3 regions of the Microbacterium sp. LWH11-1.2 genome follow, and region 3 is predicted to be linked to each of the others. Evidence: predicted binding sites of a transcription regulator. Region 3 holds the regulator's gene; each other region holds the start of a gene.

Region 1 (4,278 bases), 2.0 Mb from region 3:
ATGGCCGGCCTCCTGCTGCCGGTGGCGCTGCTCACCGTGCCGCTGTACATCGAGTTCCATGCTCTGGGACTGACGAACACGGCGTGGGCGATCATCATCCCGTCCGCGGTCTCACCGTTCGGCGTGTTCCTGGGCATGGTCTACGCCCAGTCATCGGTGCCGACCGAGCTCCTGGAGGCCGCCCGCATCGACGGCGCCGGCGAAGCGCGGATCTTCTTCACCATCGTGCTGCGACTGCTCGGGCCTGCGATGGTGACGATCTTTCTCTTCATCTTCGTGGCCACGTGGAACAACTTCCTGCTGCCCCTGATGATGATCTCCAGCGCCGACCTGAAGCCGGTGACGCAGGGCCTGTACGGCATGATGACCTACTTCTCGCCGGACAAGGGAGCGGTGATGCTCGGCGCCCTGCTGGGTGTGATCCCGCTCATCATCCTGTTCTTCAGCCTGCAGCGCTACTGGCGGTCAGGCCTCGCGGCCGGCGCCGTCAAGGGCTGAGCGCCGGCGTCGCGTCTCGCGTCTCGGAGCGCGTGTCGGAGCGCGTCTCGCGACACTGTCGGTCAGGTCCTTCGTGTCAGGTGAACATGACGCGGTGGGTGGGGCGGTCGGTGTAGGTGCGGCCGAGGGGGCTGTGCCAGGTGATGGTGCCGTCGCGTTCTTGTCGGGCTGTCCACCGGTGTGTGTCGGGGATGTCGGGATGTTTGAGGGTGTGGTGGGCGCGGCAGAGGTGGGCGAGGTTGTCGAGCCTGGTCTTGCCGCCTCGGGCGTGGTCGTGGGTGTGGTCGATGTCGCATCGGTGCACGGGCATGCGGCAGCCGGGGAATCGGCAGTGCTGGTCCCGGGCGCGCAGGAACCTCCGCATCCCCTCCGTCGGGGTGTACGTGTCGGTCTGCCGGACCATGCCGTCGGGGTTGAGGAACAGGCGTGACCACCCGGTGTTGCGTCCGGCGAGGTCGCGGGCGATGTCGGGGTGGAGGGGGCCGTGCCCGTCGAGGTCCGCCGGCCGATCATCCGCCCCGGCGAGCGTGGTCCCGGCGATCGTCACCTGGATGCGGCCCTGGATGTTGTCCAGCCCGTCACCATGGACGGCGCTCGGGTCGGCGGTGAGCAGCAGGTCGGCGAGCAGGTCCGCCTGCACCTGATCCCAGGTGCGCGTGTCGGCGGCGACATTCTCGGTCTCGCAGCCGGCGCCGGTGTCGGTGTCGGGATCCATCGCGAACGTGTCGTCGCTGACGATCACCCTTCCGTCGTCGCGTGCACTCTCGGCATCGTCGCGGGCATGCGCACGGTTCCGGATCACCTGCCGGGTCATCTGGCGGAGCCGGTCCGCGATCGCGACAGCGACCCACTCCGGCAGCACCGCCGTCAACAAAGCCAGCCCGTCGCCGACGGAGCGCACCTTCACGCACCGCTCACCCGCTGCCCGCTTATGCCGGTCCGTGACCGTCTCCCCGACCAGAGCCGCCGCGACCTGCGCCGCATGCGCCTTCGTCCGCGCCGCGGTCTCCCGTTCGGCGAACACCAGCACCGCCGCCTCGTACAACCCCATCACGTCGGCATCCACCCGCTTGTTCCGGATCGCCTCCGCCACGATCGCACTCTCCCGCACGATCTCCCGCACATGCCCCGCACACACCCGGCCCGCGGCGAACGCCGCCCGCACCTCCGGCAGGGACGTCGACACCACCAGGGCATCCGTGAACGCATACTCCACAGACCCGGTCGGGATCCGAGCGGCAGCGGAGAACTCCGCAACCATCGACCGATAGATCGCATCCCGATGGAACCCGTTCCCCGCGACATCCGCCTCATGGAACCCGATCTGCTCGACCATCACCTCCATCGCCTCGCACTCCAGCACCGCGATCTGCCGCTTCTTCTCCACCCACGCCTCCAGCACACGACGACGCTTATCGAGGTCGAGGTGAAGATCCGTCTGCCGCTGTGCCATACCCCCAGATTAGAACATACATTCGAATATGGCAGTATATTCCGCGGCAGGAATCCTCCCTGGCGATCGCGCGAGACGGCCCGGAGGGAACTCCCTCCGGGCCGTCTCGCCGCGCCTCAGCGGCGAAGCGAACCGCTCAGCCGACCCGACGTCGGCGCGTCCACAGCACCCCGCCGAGGAGTATCAGCGCCAGCGCCGACAGGCCGACTGCCGCCCACAGCGCTCCATCCGCTCCGGTCTCCGAGAGGCTGCCACCGGCACCCCCGGGTGCGGCCGTCACTGCGAGACCCGTGCGGGCGAGTTCCGCGCCTTCGGCATCCGTCACGACGATCGAATGCTGTCCGGCCGGAGTCGCCGCGGGGATCACGACCCGCGCCAGAGCATTCCCGTCCGCGTCGACCGTCACATCGCCCAGCTTCACCGGCTCGGAGTGCAGCCAGACCTGCACGGCATCGCCGGGCTCGAAGCTGCGCAGCTGCACATCGACGCTGGATCCGCCTCGAACCGTCTCGACAGACACCGTCACCGTCGCGTCCTTCGCCGGCTTCGCCTTCTTCACCTTCAGCGGCGCACTGGCGACCGGTTCGCCCGAGGCGTCCTTGACGATCACCTCGTGCTTCCCGACTTCGGTCGCCAGCGGGATGAGCAGCCGACTCGTCAGCGCCCCCTCGCCATCGACCGCGGCATCGGTGATCTTCACCTCGCCGAGCCAGAAGGACACCGCGGAGCTCGGCTCGAAGCCCGTGAGCTCCGCCCCGACCGTCTCGCCGGCGCGGACCGATGTGGCATCGAGACTCAGCTCCGGATCGGTGACGGGGGTGCATTCGTCGATGTCGTCGGCCGGACGCTCCTTCGGTGCATGTCCGCTCTGCGGTGCGGCCGTGCCGTAGATCGCGATCTCGGCGACGGCGGAGAACTGCGACCCCGAGATCGACGACGTCGCGGTCACTCGCACGTACCGGGCCGTCGTCTCCTCGAAGCTCACGTCCTGCCACTCGGCGACGTTCTTCCACTCTCCTGTGGTCACGGGGGTGAACGTCTGCCCGTCGGCCGAGACGGCGACCTCGTAGCCCTTGATCGGACCGTTCGTGTTCGCCGTCCGGCGCAGGTACGAGATGCCGTCGACCTGTTCGGCAGCGCCGAGGTCGAACGTCAGCACGTGCGGATAGGCCGTGGCATCGGCGGCCCAGCGGCTGACCCAGAAGGTCCCGGCTTCGCCGTCGAGCATGTTCGCCGCCTTGCCGTCTTCGTTCACCGTCTCCTCGGAGTTCGCCGAGGCCGTGATCTGCTCGTTCGGGATCCGCGCCCGCGTCGCGACCGTCGCCTGCACCGAGGTCGCGACCGACCGCACGTCGCAGTCGGCGAGGTAGGTCGCCTCGATGCCGATGCCGACCGATGCGCCGGCCGCTTCCGCCGGGGCGGTGATCAGCCAGGTCGTCTCGACGCTGTCGCCCGCATCGACGGTCTCGAACAGGTTCGAGGAGCCGTCTGCAACCTCGACCGCATACCCCTCCGGCACAGCGAGCTCCACTCCGATGTTCTCGACGGCGATGTCCTCGCTGTTCGTGAACGTCGAGGTGAACGTCGACTGCCCGCCCGGGCTCAGGACCGCGGCTCCGCCCGAGACCGTGGCGCACGGCGTGCCGCCCGTCGTCGGTCCGAGGTCCGTCACCGTGAAGTCGTCGAGCACGAAGTCGACCTCCGGGCCGCCGACGCGTTCGAGTCCCACCCAGGTGTAGTCGCCGCATCCGACCTTCACGTCCTGGACGAACGACGTCGTCTCCAGAGCCTGGGCGAGATCGGTTCGTCCGAGGGTCGTCGAGGTCGCCTCGCCGGCGGCGAGGGCATCCGTCCCCGTCACCCAGCGATAGGCCCCGCTCGCTCCGACCTGGTAGTTGAATCCGACACGGTAGGTGTGTCCGGCCTGCAGCGAGACGAGCGTCGGGTCGGTGCGGTAGACGACGCCGCTGAGCTCCGAGTGCGACAGCAGCGAGTGATCGCCGTGCAGGGTCGAGTCGACCGCGAGACCGGCCTGCGCACCACCCGGGGCGAACGGACGCGCGGTGTTGCGCCAGTCGCTGCCCGTGTACGGGTCGTGACGGCGGGAGATGCTGGTGCGGATGCCGCCCGGATCGCCCGAGTAGACGAACGGACCCCAGCCGGGCTGGTTGCCCTCGAAGTCGCTCGAGTACACCGTGCCTTGCGTCGGCGCCGTCGTGGTGTCGACCATGACCCGCGCATTGTCGACGCGGACCTTCGCCTCGCCCGCGGGTGCGGCGATCGAGACGGTCACCTCGCCGGATGCCGGGGCCAGGAACGAGACCGTG
Region 2 (4,278 bases), 960 kb from region 3:
GAAGACGTCTTCATCGAGCATGTGCGCGGCGGGAAGTTCAGCCCGCGCGCCGAGGCCGCCGCGCCGCAGCTCGTCGCCCCGCAGAGCGCGGAGGCACCCGGCGCAGGAATCGCCGCCGGCGCTGTCGCGGCGGGGGTTGCCGGCGTCGCGGGTGTTGCCGGTGTCGCGGGTGTCGCTGCTCTCGGCGACGCTGACGAAGCGACGGCGTCCGAGGACGAGGCTTCGGAGGTTTCGGAGGCAGCTGAGGATTCGGAGGCTGCGGAGGATTCGGAGGCTGCGGTCGAGGAGAGTGCTGTCGAAGCGCTCGTCGCCGACGACGCGGCCGATGCGGGTTTCGCCGTCGAGGAGAGCTCCGTTGAGGAGAGCTCCGTCGAGGAGAGCTCGGTCGAGGAGAGCTCCGTTGAGGAGACCTCGGCCGAGAACAGCACGGTCGAGAACAGCACGGTCGAGCAGCACGATGCTGACGACGCTACGTCCGACGATGCACCTCAGGACGATGCGTCTCACGATGGCGCATCCGAGGAGGATGCCGCGCCGACGCGCTCCTTCGACGAGATCCTGTTCGGCACGTCGGCTCCCATCGCATCCGAGGCGACGGAATCCGACGACGCGGCACAGGACGGCACGGACCAGCCGGGCGACGACGCGCACGCCGGCGTCGAGTTCTTCACGGAGCTCGGCGCGACGGATGACACGGCGGACGAGGCGTCCGACTCGGCCGACGTCGCTTCCGAGGCGACCGACGCCGCCTCCGATGCGACGGACGCGGACAGCGAAGCCGAGTCGGACGATGAGTCCGTGAACGCGGACGCCGGGTCCGCGCAAGACGAGGCGCAGCCCGACGCCGCTGAGGCCCCCGACTCCGACTCCACGGACGACGACGACCCCCGATCGGCTGCCGTCAGCTCCATGCTCGCGGCTGCCGCACGTGCGTACTACGAGGACGAGCCGAAGGACTATCCGCAGGATGCGTCCTCCGACGAGGGAACGCACTGGGCGGTCGCGTCCACGGGTGTGATCGACACCGTCCCGCTCGCGGGCGAGCCGGCCCCCGACAGCGAAGCGGATGCCGGGGAGCAGGGCGAGACCCACGACGAGGACGCCGGGGACTCGGACGGCTCCGAGAACCACGACGAGAACGCCGAGCACTCCGAGGGCTCCGAGCACTCCGAGGGCTCCGAGGACAACGGCGAGCACGGCGAGCACGGCGAGCACCATGAGCATCACGAGCACCACGGCGACGAGAACTCCGAGCACCATCACGGCTGAGACCGCCCGCTGACACGAGAAAGCCCTCCGCGCCGAAAGGTGCGGAGGGCTTTCCCGATGAACGGGCGGGTCAGGCGGGTCGCGGACGGATGACCGGTCGGCGGCTGCCCTTCGAGACGGGGGTCGGCGCGGTCGCGACGATCTCCTCCACGTCTGCGGGTTCGGTCGACACGTCGAGACGGAGCGCCTGCGTGAGCGCGAGACCGTGACGCGTGCTCAGGATCAGCCGACGGTACTGCTCGTCACCCTCGAGGTCGATCACGACACCGGGTCGACGACGACGGATGAGCACGAAGTCGAGGCTGCCCGCAGCCTTCCAGCTGCCGGCGGCGAGCACGCCGGGGATGTGGGTTCCGGGGTTCGGTACGCCGCGCAGCCAGGTCCAGGCGTCTTCCGTGAGCTGCACCTTGGTGATGGTGTCGCGGACGACGCGGAGGTTGCTCCGGTGGAAGGTGGCGGCACGCTCGATCGGCGAGAGCACGACCTCCAGTTGCGTCTGGTCCAGCAGCAACGTCACCATGACCCCAGTCTGCCAGCGCGGCCCTCCCAGTTGTCTGGAAGTTGCTCACAGGAACGCAACGATCCGTTGTGGGATCGCACCAGTCGCCCCGAATCACCTCTTGCACTTTCGAACATATGTTCTATACTAGAGGCATGAGCTCCTCTCCGACAAGCGACATCGAGCAGCGTCAGCGGTTGCTCGACGCATGGGTGGAGAAGCGCCGGCAGATCGCCGTGAACGAGGCCGAGGCGGCCTCGTTCCTCGCCGACCGGATGCGCATCCTCGACCAAGATGTGAAGGATCATCCGCACCACCGCGACGCGATCCACCGCTCCATGATCGCGGAGTACTCCGCGGCGGGACGCCTGGCCCGAGGCAGCGTCGAGTACGCGTTCTCGGATGCCTGTCTGCTCGACTCCGAGCATCCGGCTGTGCAGGAGTCCTTCCGGCGGGGAGACATCACGGCGGCCCACGTGCGCGAGATCGTCCGTGCGGGAATGATCGTGCGACTGGCCGTGCGGGAGGGACGGGTGGATGCCGAGACGCTGGGTCTCTACGACGCCGCGGCCCTCGAGATCGCCGAACACGACTCCCCCGGCCGCACGCGGGCCATGGTGCGGCAGATCGCCGCGTCGCTGGCCGGAGAGACCCTGGTCGAGCGTCACCGACGCGCCCGCGGCGAGCGCGCGGTGACGATGCGCTCGCTCGACGACGGCCTCGCACTGCTCCAGGTGGTGCTGCCCGAGCATCTCGCCGCGGCGATCCTCGATCGGCTGACGCGGCTCGCTCGGCAGGTGATCACCACCCGCGACGAGCAGGATCCTGTCCTCTCCTCCGACGCGCTCGACTCCGGAGACGACGCCGTGTTCGTGCGCGATCTCGCCGCCGACGATCCGCACCGGGACGATCCTGCGCTCAACGAACACCGCATCGATCACGACCCGCTCGACGCGCACTCCATCGTCAGCGGAGACACCTACACGACCGACCCCTGGATCGAGCACGTGCCGGCCGACGACCGCACACTCGATCAGGTGCGCGCCGATCTGCTCACGGACCTGCTGCTCGCGAGCGATCCTGTCGCAGCCAGCGGCACAGGGCTCGACGGAATCCGCGCCCAGATCCAGGTCACCATCGCGGCCTCCACCCTCGCCGGAGCCGATGACCGTCCGGCGGAGTTCGACGGATTCGGTCCGCTGCACCCCGACATCGCGCGAGACCTCGCTGCGCGCGCGGGCGGATGGTCCCGCCTGTTCCTCGACCGCACCGGGATGGTGACGGCGACCGACGCGTACTCGCCGACCGAGGCGATGCGTCGGCATCTGCGGGCACGAGACCAGCACTGCCGGTTCCCCGGCTGTCGCATGCCGACGCAGCGCTGCCAGATCGATCACAACCACGACCACGCCAGAGGCGGGCCGACGTCGAACGACAACCTCTCCCACTTGTGTCTGGGGCACCACGCGCTCAAGCATCCTGATATCGACGGCCGCTATCGATGGACCGCCCGACAGCGTCCCGGTGGAGACATCGAGTGGACGAGTCCGCTCGGGCGCACCTTCAGCGATCTGGCACGCCGACGCGTCATGTTCGTCTGAGCGGCGAATCCCCCGACCAGCTCCTCCTGGCCCGCTCCTGCCGACCAGCTCATGCCGGCGTGCCGGCGTGCTGGCGACCCCGACTAGGCCCGAGCGGATGCCGCGGCCGCGGCGGCGACCGGGAGCGCGGCTTCGATGAGCTCCAACTCCTCGTCGCCGTGCGCGGCCGTGAGGAACCAGGCCTCGAAGACGCTCGGCGGCAGTGCCACGCCCTGCTCGCGCATGGAGTGGAAGAACGGGGCGTAGCGGAACGACTCCTGCGCCTGCGCCTCGGCATAGTCCCGCGGGGCGGTCGCGCGGAACGACGCATTGAACAGGCTGCCCGCCGTGGCCACGGCGTGCGTGACCCCGGCATCCGAGAGCGCGGCGTCGAGAGCGGCCGCAAGACGGACGGATGCCGCGTCCACGGTCGCGTACACCTCGGGCGTCGCGAGGCGCAGAGTGGCCAGGCCCGCGGCGACCGAGAGCGGATTGCCCGAGAGCGTGCCCGCCTGGTAGACCGGCCCGAGCGGAGCGAGGAGATCCATGACCTCGGCGCGGCCACCGAGTGCGGCCAGCGGCATCCCTCCGCCGACGACCTTGCCGAAGGTGATGATGTCCGGCAGGTAGTCCTCGCCGGCGGCGGCCTGCAGACCCCAGTAGCCGGCCGGGTGCACACGGAATCCGGTGAGCACCTCGTCGAGGATCATCAGCGCGCCGTGAGCATGAGCGGTCTCCGCGATGAGGCGGTTGAACCCCGGGAGCGGAGCGACGACGCCCATGTTCGCCGCCGCGGCCTCGACGATGACGGCCGCGATGCGCGGGCCGTGCTCGGCGAACACAGCCGCCAAGGCCTCCGGGTCGTTGTACCCGATCACCAGCGTCTGGGCGGCGATCGGAGCCGGAACCCCGGCCGAACCGGGGAGCGCG
Region 3 (4,278 bases):
TCCCTGCGAGATGAGCGGGTACATGGAGTACGTCGGCGCGAAGCCGAACGCCGTGCGCCCAGGGCCGCCGAACGCCTGCAGGATGTGCTGGAGGACCTCGTTCGAGCCGTTGCCCGCCCAGATCTGATCCGATGTGAGGCCGTGACCGAGATACTCGGCGAATCCCTCGCGCAGTGTCGTGAACTCACGATCCGGGTACCGGTTCACATCGCGCAGCGCGACGGCGATGTCGTCGAGGATGTCGCTCGCGACCGCATCGGGCACGGGATGCGTGTTCTCGTTGACATTCAACGCGATGGGGAGCGGCGCCTGCGGCGCACCGTACGGGGTGAGCCCGCGAAGATCGTCACGGAGCGGGAGGGCATCGAGTGAGGAAGTCACCCTTCCATGCTAGGCCGCGCGCCCTCCGCGTGACGCACCCCTCCCCTTGGGTTCCTGAGCCTGCCGAAGGATGGGTTCCTGAGCCTGCCGAAGGATGGGTTCCTGAGCCTGCCGAAGAATGGGTTCCTGAGCCCGTCGAAGGACTGAGCCTGCCGAAGGGTCAGTTCGAGTACTGCGCAGGGATCGCGAGCTCCTGGCCGATCTGCAGGGCCCCGCCGCGCAGCATGTTGAGACGGCTGATCTCGCCGATCACGTCGCGCGGGTCGGCGGTGGGGGCGACCGTGTTGGCGATCGACCAGAGCGTGTCACCGGGGAGAACCGTCACGGTCTGGAAGTCCGCGCTGCTGAAGCTGCTGGCAGTGTCGTCGCCCGCGGCGATGGCGCTGCCTCCGCTGATCGCCGCGAAGGCGATGCCGACCGCGAGCGGAACCGCGGAGAGGGCGAGCAGCACACCACGACCACGAGCCGTCAGTCGCAGTCGCGACCGGGTCGCCGGGCGTGCCGGGATGACCGCTGCGGTGCTGATGCTGATGCTGCTCATGTCGGGCTCCTTACCCTGTCCCCGTCGGCGAGGCCGGCGGTGAAGTTGGCGTAGCGTTCGCATTCGCGTCTCGGCCGGGAGCCGTGAATGCGAAGCTACGTTCCGAAGATATCTTCGAGTTCGAACATCTGTCAACTGTTCTTCGAAATCGGACCCCCGAATCTTCCGACACGCTCGAACAGATCTTCCAGATCAGGCCGATTCTCGGATACGGTTTCGATAAGAACACCCCACCACGGGCCTCCGACATTCGAAGAGGAACGTCGGATCGCGTACTGAAGGAGCACCATGAGCGAGAACTCAGCCCCGGAGCAGGAGGCCCCTCGGACGCGCCGTCGGAAGAGCCTCAGCCCGAAGCAGATGGCGATCCTCGAGGTCATCCAGACCTCCATCGCCCACCACGGCTACCCGCCGAGCATGCGCGAGATCGGCGATGCGGTCGGACTCAAGTCGCTCTCGAGCGTGACCCACCAGCTCGGACAGCTCGAGCTGAGCGGCTACCTGCGCCGCGATCCGGGCAAGACCCGCGCGATGGAGGTGCTGATCGACCTTCCCGGTACGAGCGGCGAGAACCCGGCAGACGTGGCCACACCGGTCGGCGATGCCGCTCTCGTACCGCTCGTCGGCCGGATCGCGGCCGGGGTGCCCATCACGGCGGAGCAGCAGGTCGAGGAGATCTTCCCGCTCCCCCGCCAGCTGGTCGGCAAGGGCGATCTGTTCATGCTCAAGGTGTCCGGGGAGTCGATGATCGATGCGGCGATCTGCGATGGCGACTGGGTCGTCATCCGTTCGCAGAACAGCGCGGAGAACGGCGAGATCGTCGCAGCGATGCTCGACGACGAGGCCACCGTGAAGACATTCCGCCGCCGCGACGGCCACACCTGGCTGCTCCCGCGCAACTCCGCCTTCGAGCCCATCCTCGGCGACGAGGCCACGGTGCTCGGCAAGGTCGTGGCGGTGCTCCGCGCGGTCTGACCGCGCCCCTTCGGCATCCGCCGTCCGCCGGCATGAGAGCCGTCCTCCCGGTTTCGGGAGGCCGTGCTTCGACGGCCGCCTAGGCTCGAACCATGTCGTCCCCGTACGGTTCCTGGCCATCGCCCTTCTCCGCCGCCTCGGTCGCGGCCTCCGCCCCTCGGATCGATGGGGCGCGATTCGTCGGCTCGGAGATCTGGTGGGGCGAGTCGGTGCCGTCCGAGGGAGGGCGCGTGACGGTCCGCAGCTCGAGCGGCGCGGTGATCCTCCCCGCGCCGTGGAGCGCGCGGTCGCGCGTGCACGAGTACGGCGGCGGCGCCTGGACCGCGGATGCCGACGGCACGCTGTACTTCGTCGACGCGGGAGACCAGCGCGTGTACCGGCTCTCACCCGATGCAGGTCCGGTCCCGCTCACCCCCGCAGGTCCTTCGCACGGCGGACTCCGTCTGCAGCAGGGGCGGCTCCTCGCCGTGCGGGAGGACCTCCGCGGAGAAGCGCAGATCCGAGGGATCGTGGAGATCCCGACCGACGGTTCAGCGGCAGCGGATGACGCCGCGATCCGTGCTTTCACGCAGGACGACGCCTTCGTCGCACATCCCGCGCTCTCGCCCGACGGCTCGCGCATCGCCTGGGTCGCGTGGGACGGCGCGCGGATGCCGTGGGAGAGCGCGACACTGGTCATCTCCGAGATCGACGAAGCAGACGACGAAGGCGCGGAAGGCGAGGCGGGCCCCTGGGTCGCCACGCGCGCCGCCCTCCAGCCCGAATGGGTGAGCGACACCGAGCTGCTCTACGCCGACGACCCGACCGGCCGCTGGCAGCTCCAGCGCCTGTCGCTGGTCCCCGGCACACGTGACGGCGCTCCGGAGGCGATCACCTCGAGCGACGCCGACACGGGGTATGGACTCTGGGTGCTGGGCAACCGCTGGTACCAGCCCCTCGCAGACGGCCGCATCGTCGCAGTGCGCACCAACGGCCGCGACGACGTCGTCGAGATCGCCGCCAACGGCTCGACCCGCACCCTCGACGTCCCCTGCGACGGCCACGTGAGCGTCGACGACGTGTCCGGCTCTCGCGTGCTGCTCTCCGGCGGCAGCTCGACGAGCGCACCCGGTGTCTGGTGCGTCGACCTCGATTCCGGCGAGACGATCACGGTCGCCGGCGGCGAACCGGTCGACACCGCCTGGATGCCGCCCACCACCGCGATCCTCGTGGACGGAGGCCAAGGCTCGGTGCATGCGTTCGCCTATGCTCCGGCCAACCCCGAAGCCGCAGCGCCGGAAGGCGAGCTGCCTCCGTACGTGGTCTTCGTCCACGGCGGCCCCACCGCACACGTCACCGGCGCGGCATCCGCCGCCATCGCGTTCTACACCAGCCGGGGCATCGGCGTGCTCGATGTCAACTACGGCGGCTCCACCGGGTACGGTCGCGCCTACCGCGACCGCCTGCACGGGCAATGGGGAATCGTCGACGTCGACGACGTGATCGCCGCCGCGCGCGGCCTCGCTGACGCGGGTCTCGCCGATGCCTCGCGCATCGCGATCCGCGGAAGCTCGGCAGGGGGCTGGACCGTGCTCTCGGCGCTGGTGCGCGGCGGCACCTTCGCCGCCGGGATCAGCCGCTACGGCGTCGCGGACCTCCGGATGCTGGCGGAGCACTCGCACGGCTTCGAGGAGCACTACATCACCGGGCTCGTCGGACCGCTCCCGGAGGCCGAGGGCCTTTACATCGAGCGTTCACCGCTGACGCATGCGGAACGGATAGATGTGCCCGTGCTGCTGATGCAGGGTGCCGAGGACCGAGTCGTGCCGCCGTCGCAGTCGGAGGCCATCCGCGATGCTCTGGCGGCGAGCGGCGTCGAGCACGAGTACGTCGTCTACCCCGGCGAGGGTCACGGCTTCCGCAGCGGGACGACGATCGTGAACGCCCTGGAACGCGAACTGGCCTTCCTGGGGCGGGTGTTCGGCTTCACTCCGAGCCTCTGAGACCGACGAAGCGGACGTGCCACCAGAGCACAAGGGGAACGACGACCAGCTCCAGGACGGTGCTCGCGATGAACACCGGGTGAGGCCATCCGGTGACCACGGCGGAGAGGACCCTGGCAAGGCCACCGATGAAAGCCAGCACGAGCATGGTGCGCAGCACCGTCGCTCGTTCACGCAGGCGGAAGAGCGACCACCACACAGCGACGCCGGCTGCGAGCCAGAACACGTTGACGAAGCGGTACTCGCTGTCGACGCTCGAGGACGTCGGCGACCCGCCCGGCACGGAAGTCGGGCCGAAGATGATCGCGTACAGGCCCGAGGCGACCGCCACCGCACCGAGCACAGCCAGAGTGAGGATGAGCGCGCTCCTCTGCATGACGGTCCTTTCTTGCACGATAC

The links. Region 3 encodes LexA, which represses DNA repair genes until DNA is damaged. Its sites were predicted from a motif close to TCGAACANNTGTTCGA; they were not measured.
Region 1: MRBLWH11_RS02390 (HNH endonuclease signature motif containing protein) is a predicted target of LexA. The motif match lies at 1,962-1,977, and genes of this name have one in related genera.
Region 2: MRBLWH11_RS07635 (DUF222 domain-containing protein) is a predicted target of LexA. The motif match lies at 1,898-1,913, and genes of this name have one in related genera.

Annotation. Positions count from the first base shown of each region.
Region 1 covers NZ_CP151636.1:516,322-520,599, forward strand. The annotation lists gene MRBLWH11_RS02385 (carbohydrate ABC transporter permease) at 1-498, shown strand, start outside; gene MRBLWH11_RS02390 (HNH endonuclease signature motif containing protein) at 575-1,951, opposite strand; gene MRBLWH11_RS02395 (endo-alpha-N-acetylgalactosaminidase family protein) at 2,088-4,278, opposite strand, start outside.
Region 2 covers NZ_CP151636.1:1,602,420-1,606,697, reverse strand. The annotation lists gene MRBLWH11_RS07645 (ATP-binding cassette domain-containing protein) at 1-1,269, shown strand, start outside; gene MRBLWH11_RS07640 (hypothetical protein) at 1,340-1,789, opposite strand; gene MRBLWH11_RS07635 (DUF222 domain-containing protein) at 1,924-3,369, shown strand; gene MRBLWH11_RS07630 (glutamate-1-semialdehyde 2,1-aminomutase) at 3,453-4,278, opposite strand, start outside.
Region 3 covers NZ_CP151636.1:2,557,603-2,561,880, reverse strand. The annotation lists gene MRBLWH11_RS12365 (histidinol-phosphate transaminase) at 1-381, opposite strand, end outside; gene MRBLWH11_RS12360 (LysM peptidoglycan-binding domain-containing protein) at 542-922, opposite strand; gene lexA (transcriptional repressor LexA) at 1,211-1,897, shown strand; gene MRBLWH11_RS12350 (prolyl oligopeptidase family serine peptidase) at 1,990-3,879, shown strand; gene MRBLWH11_RS12345 (DUF4345 domain-containing protein) at 3,863-4,255, opposite strand.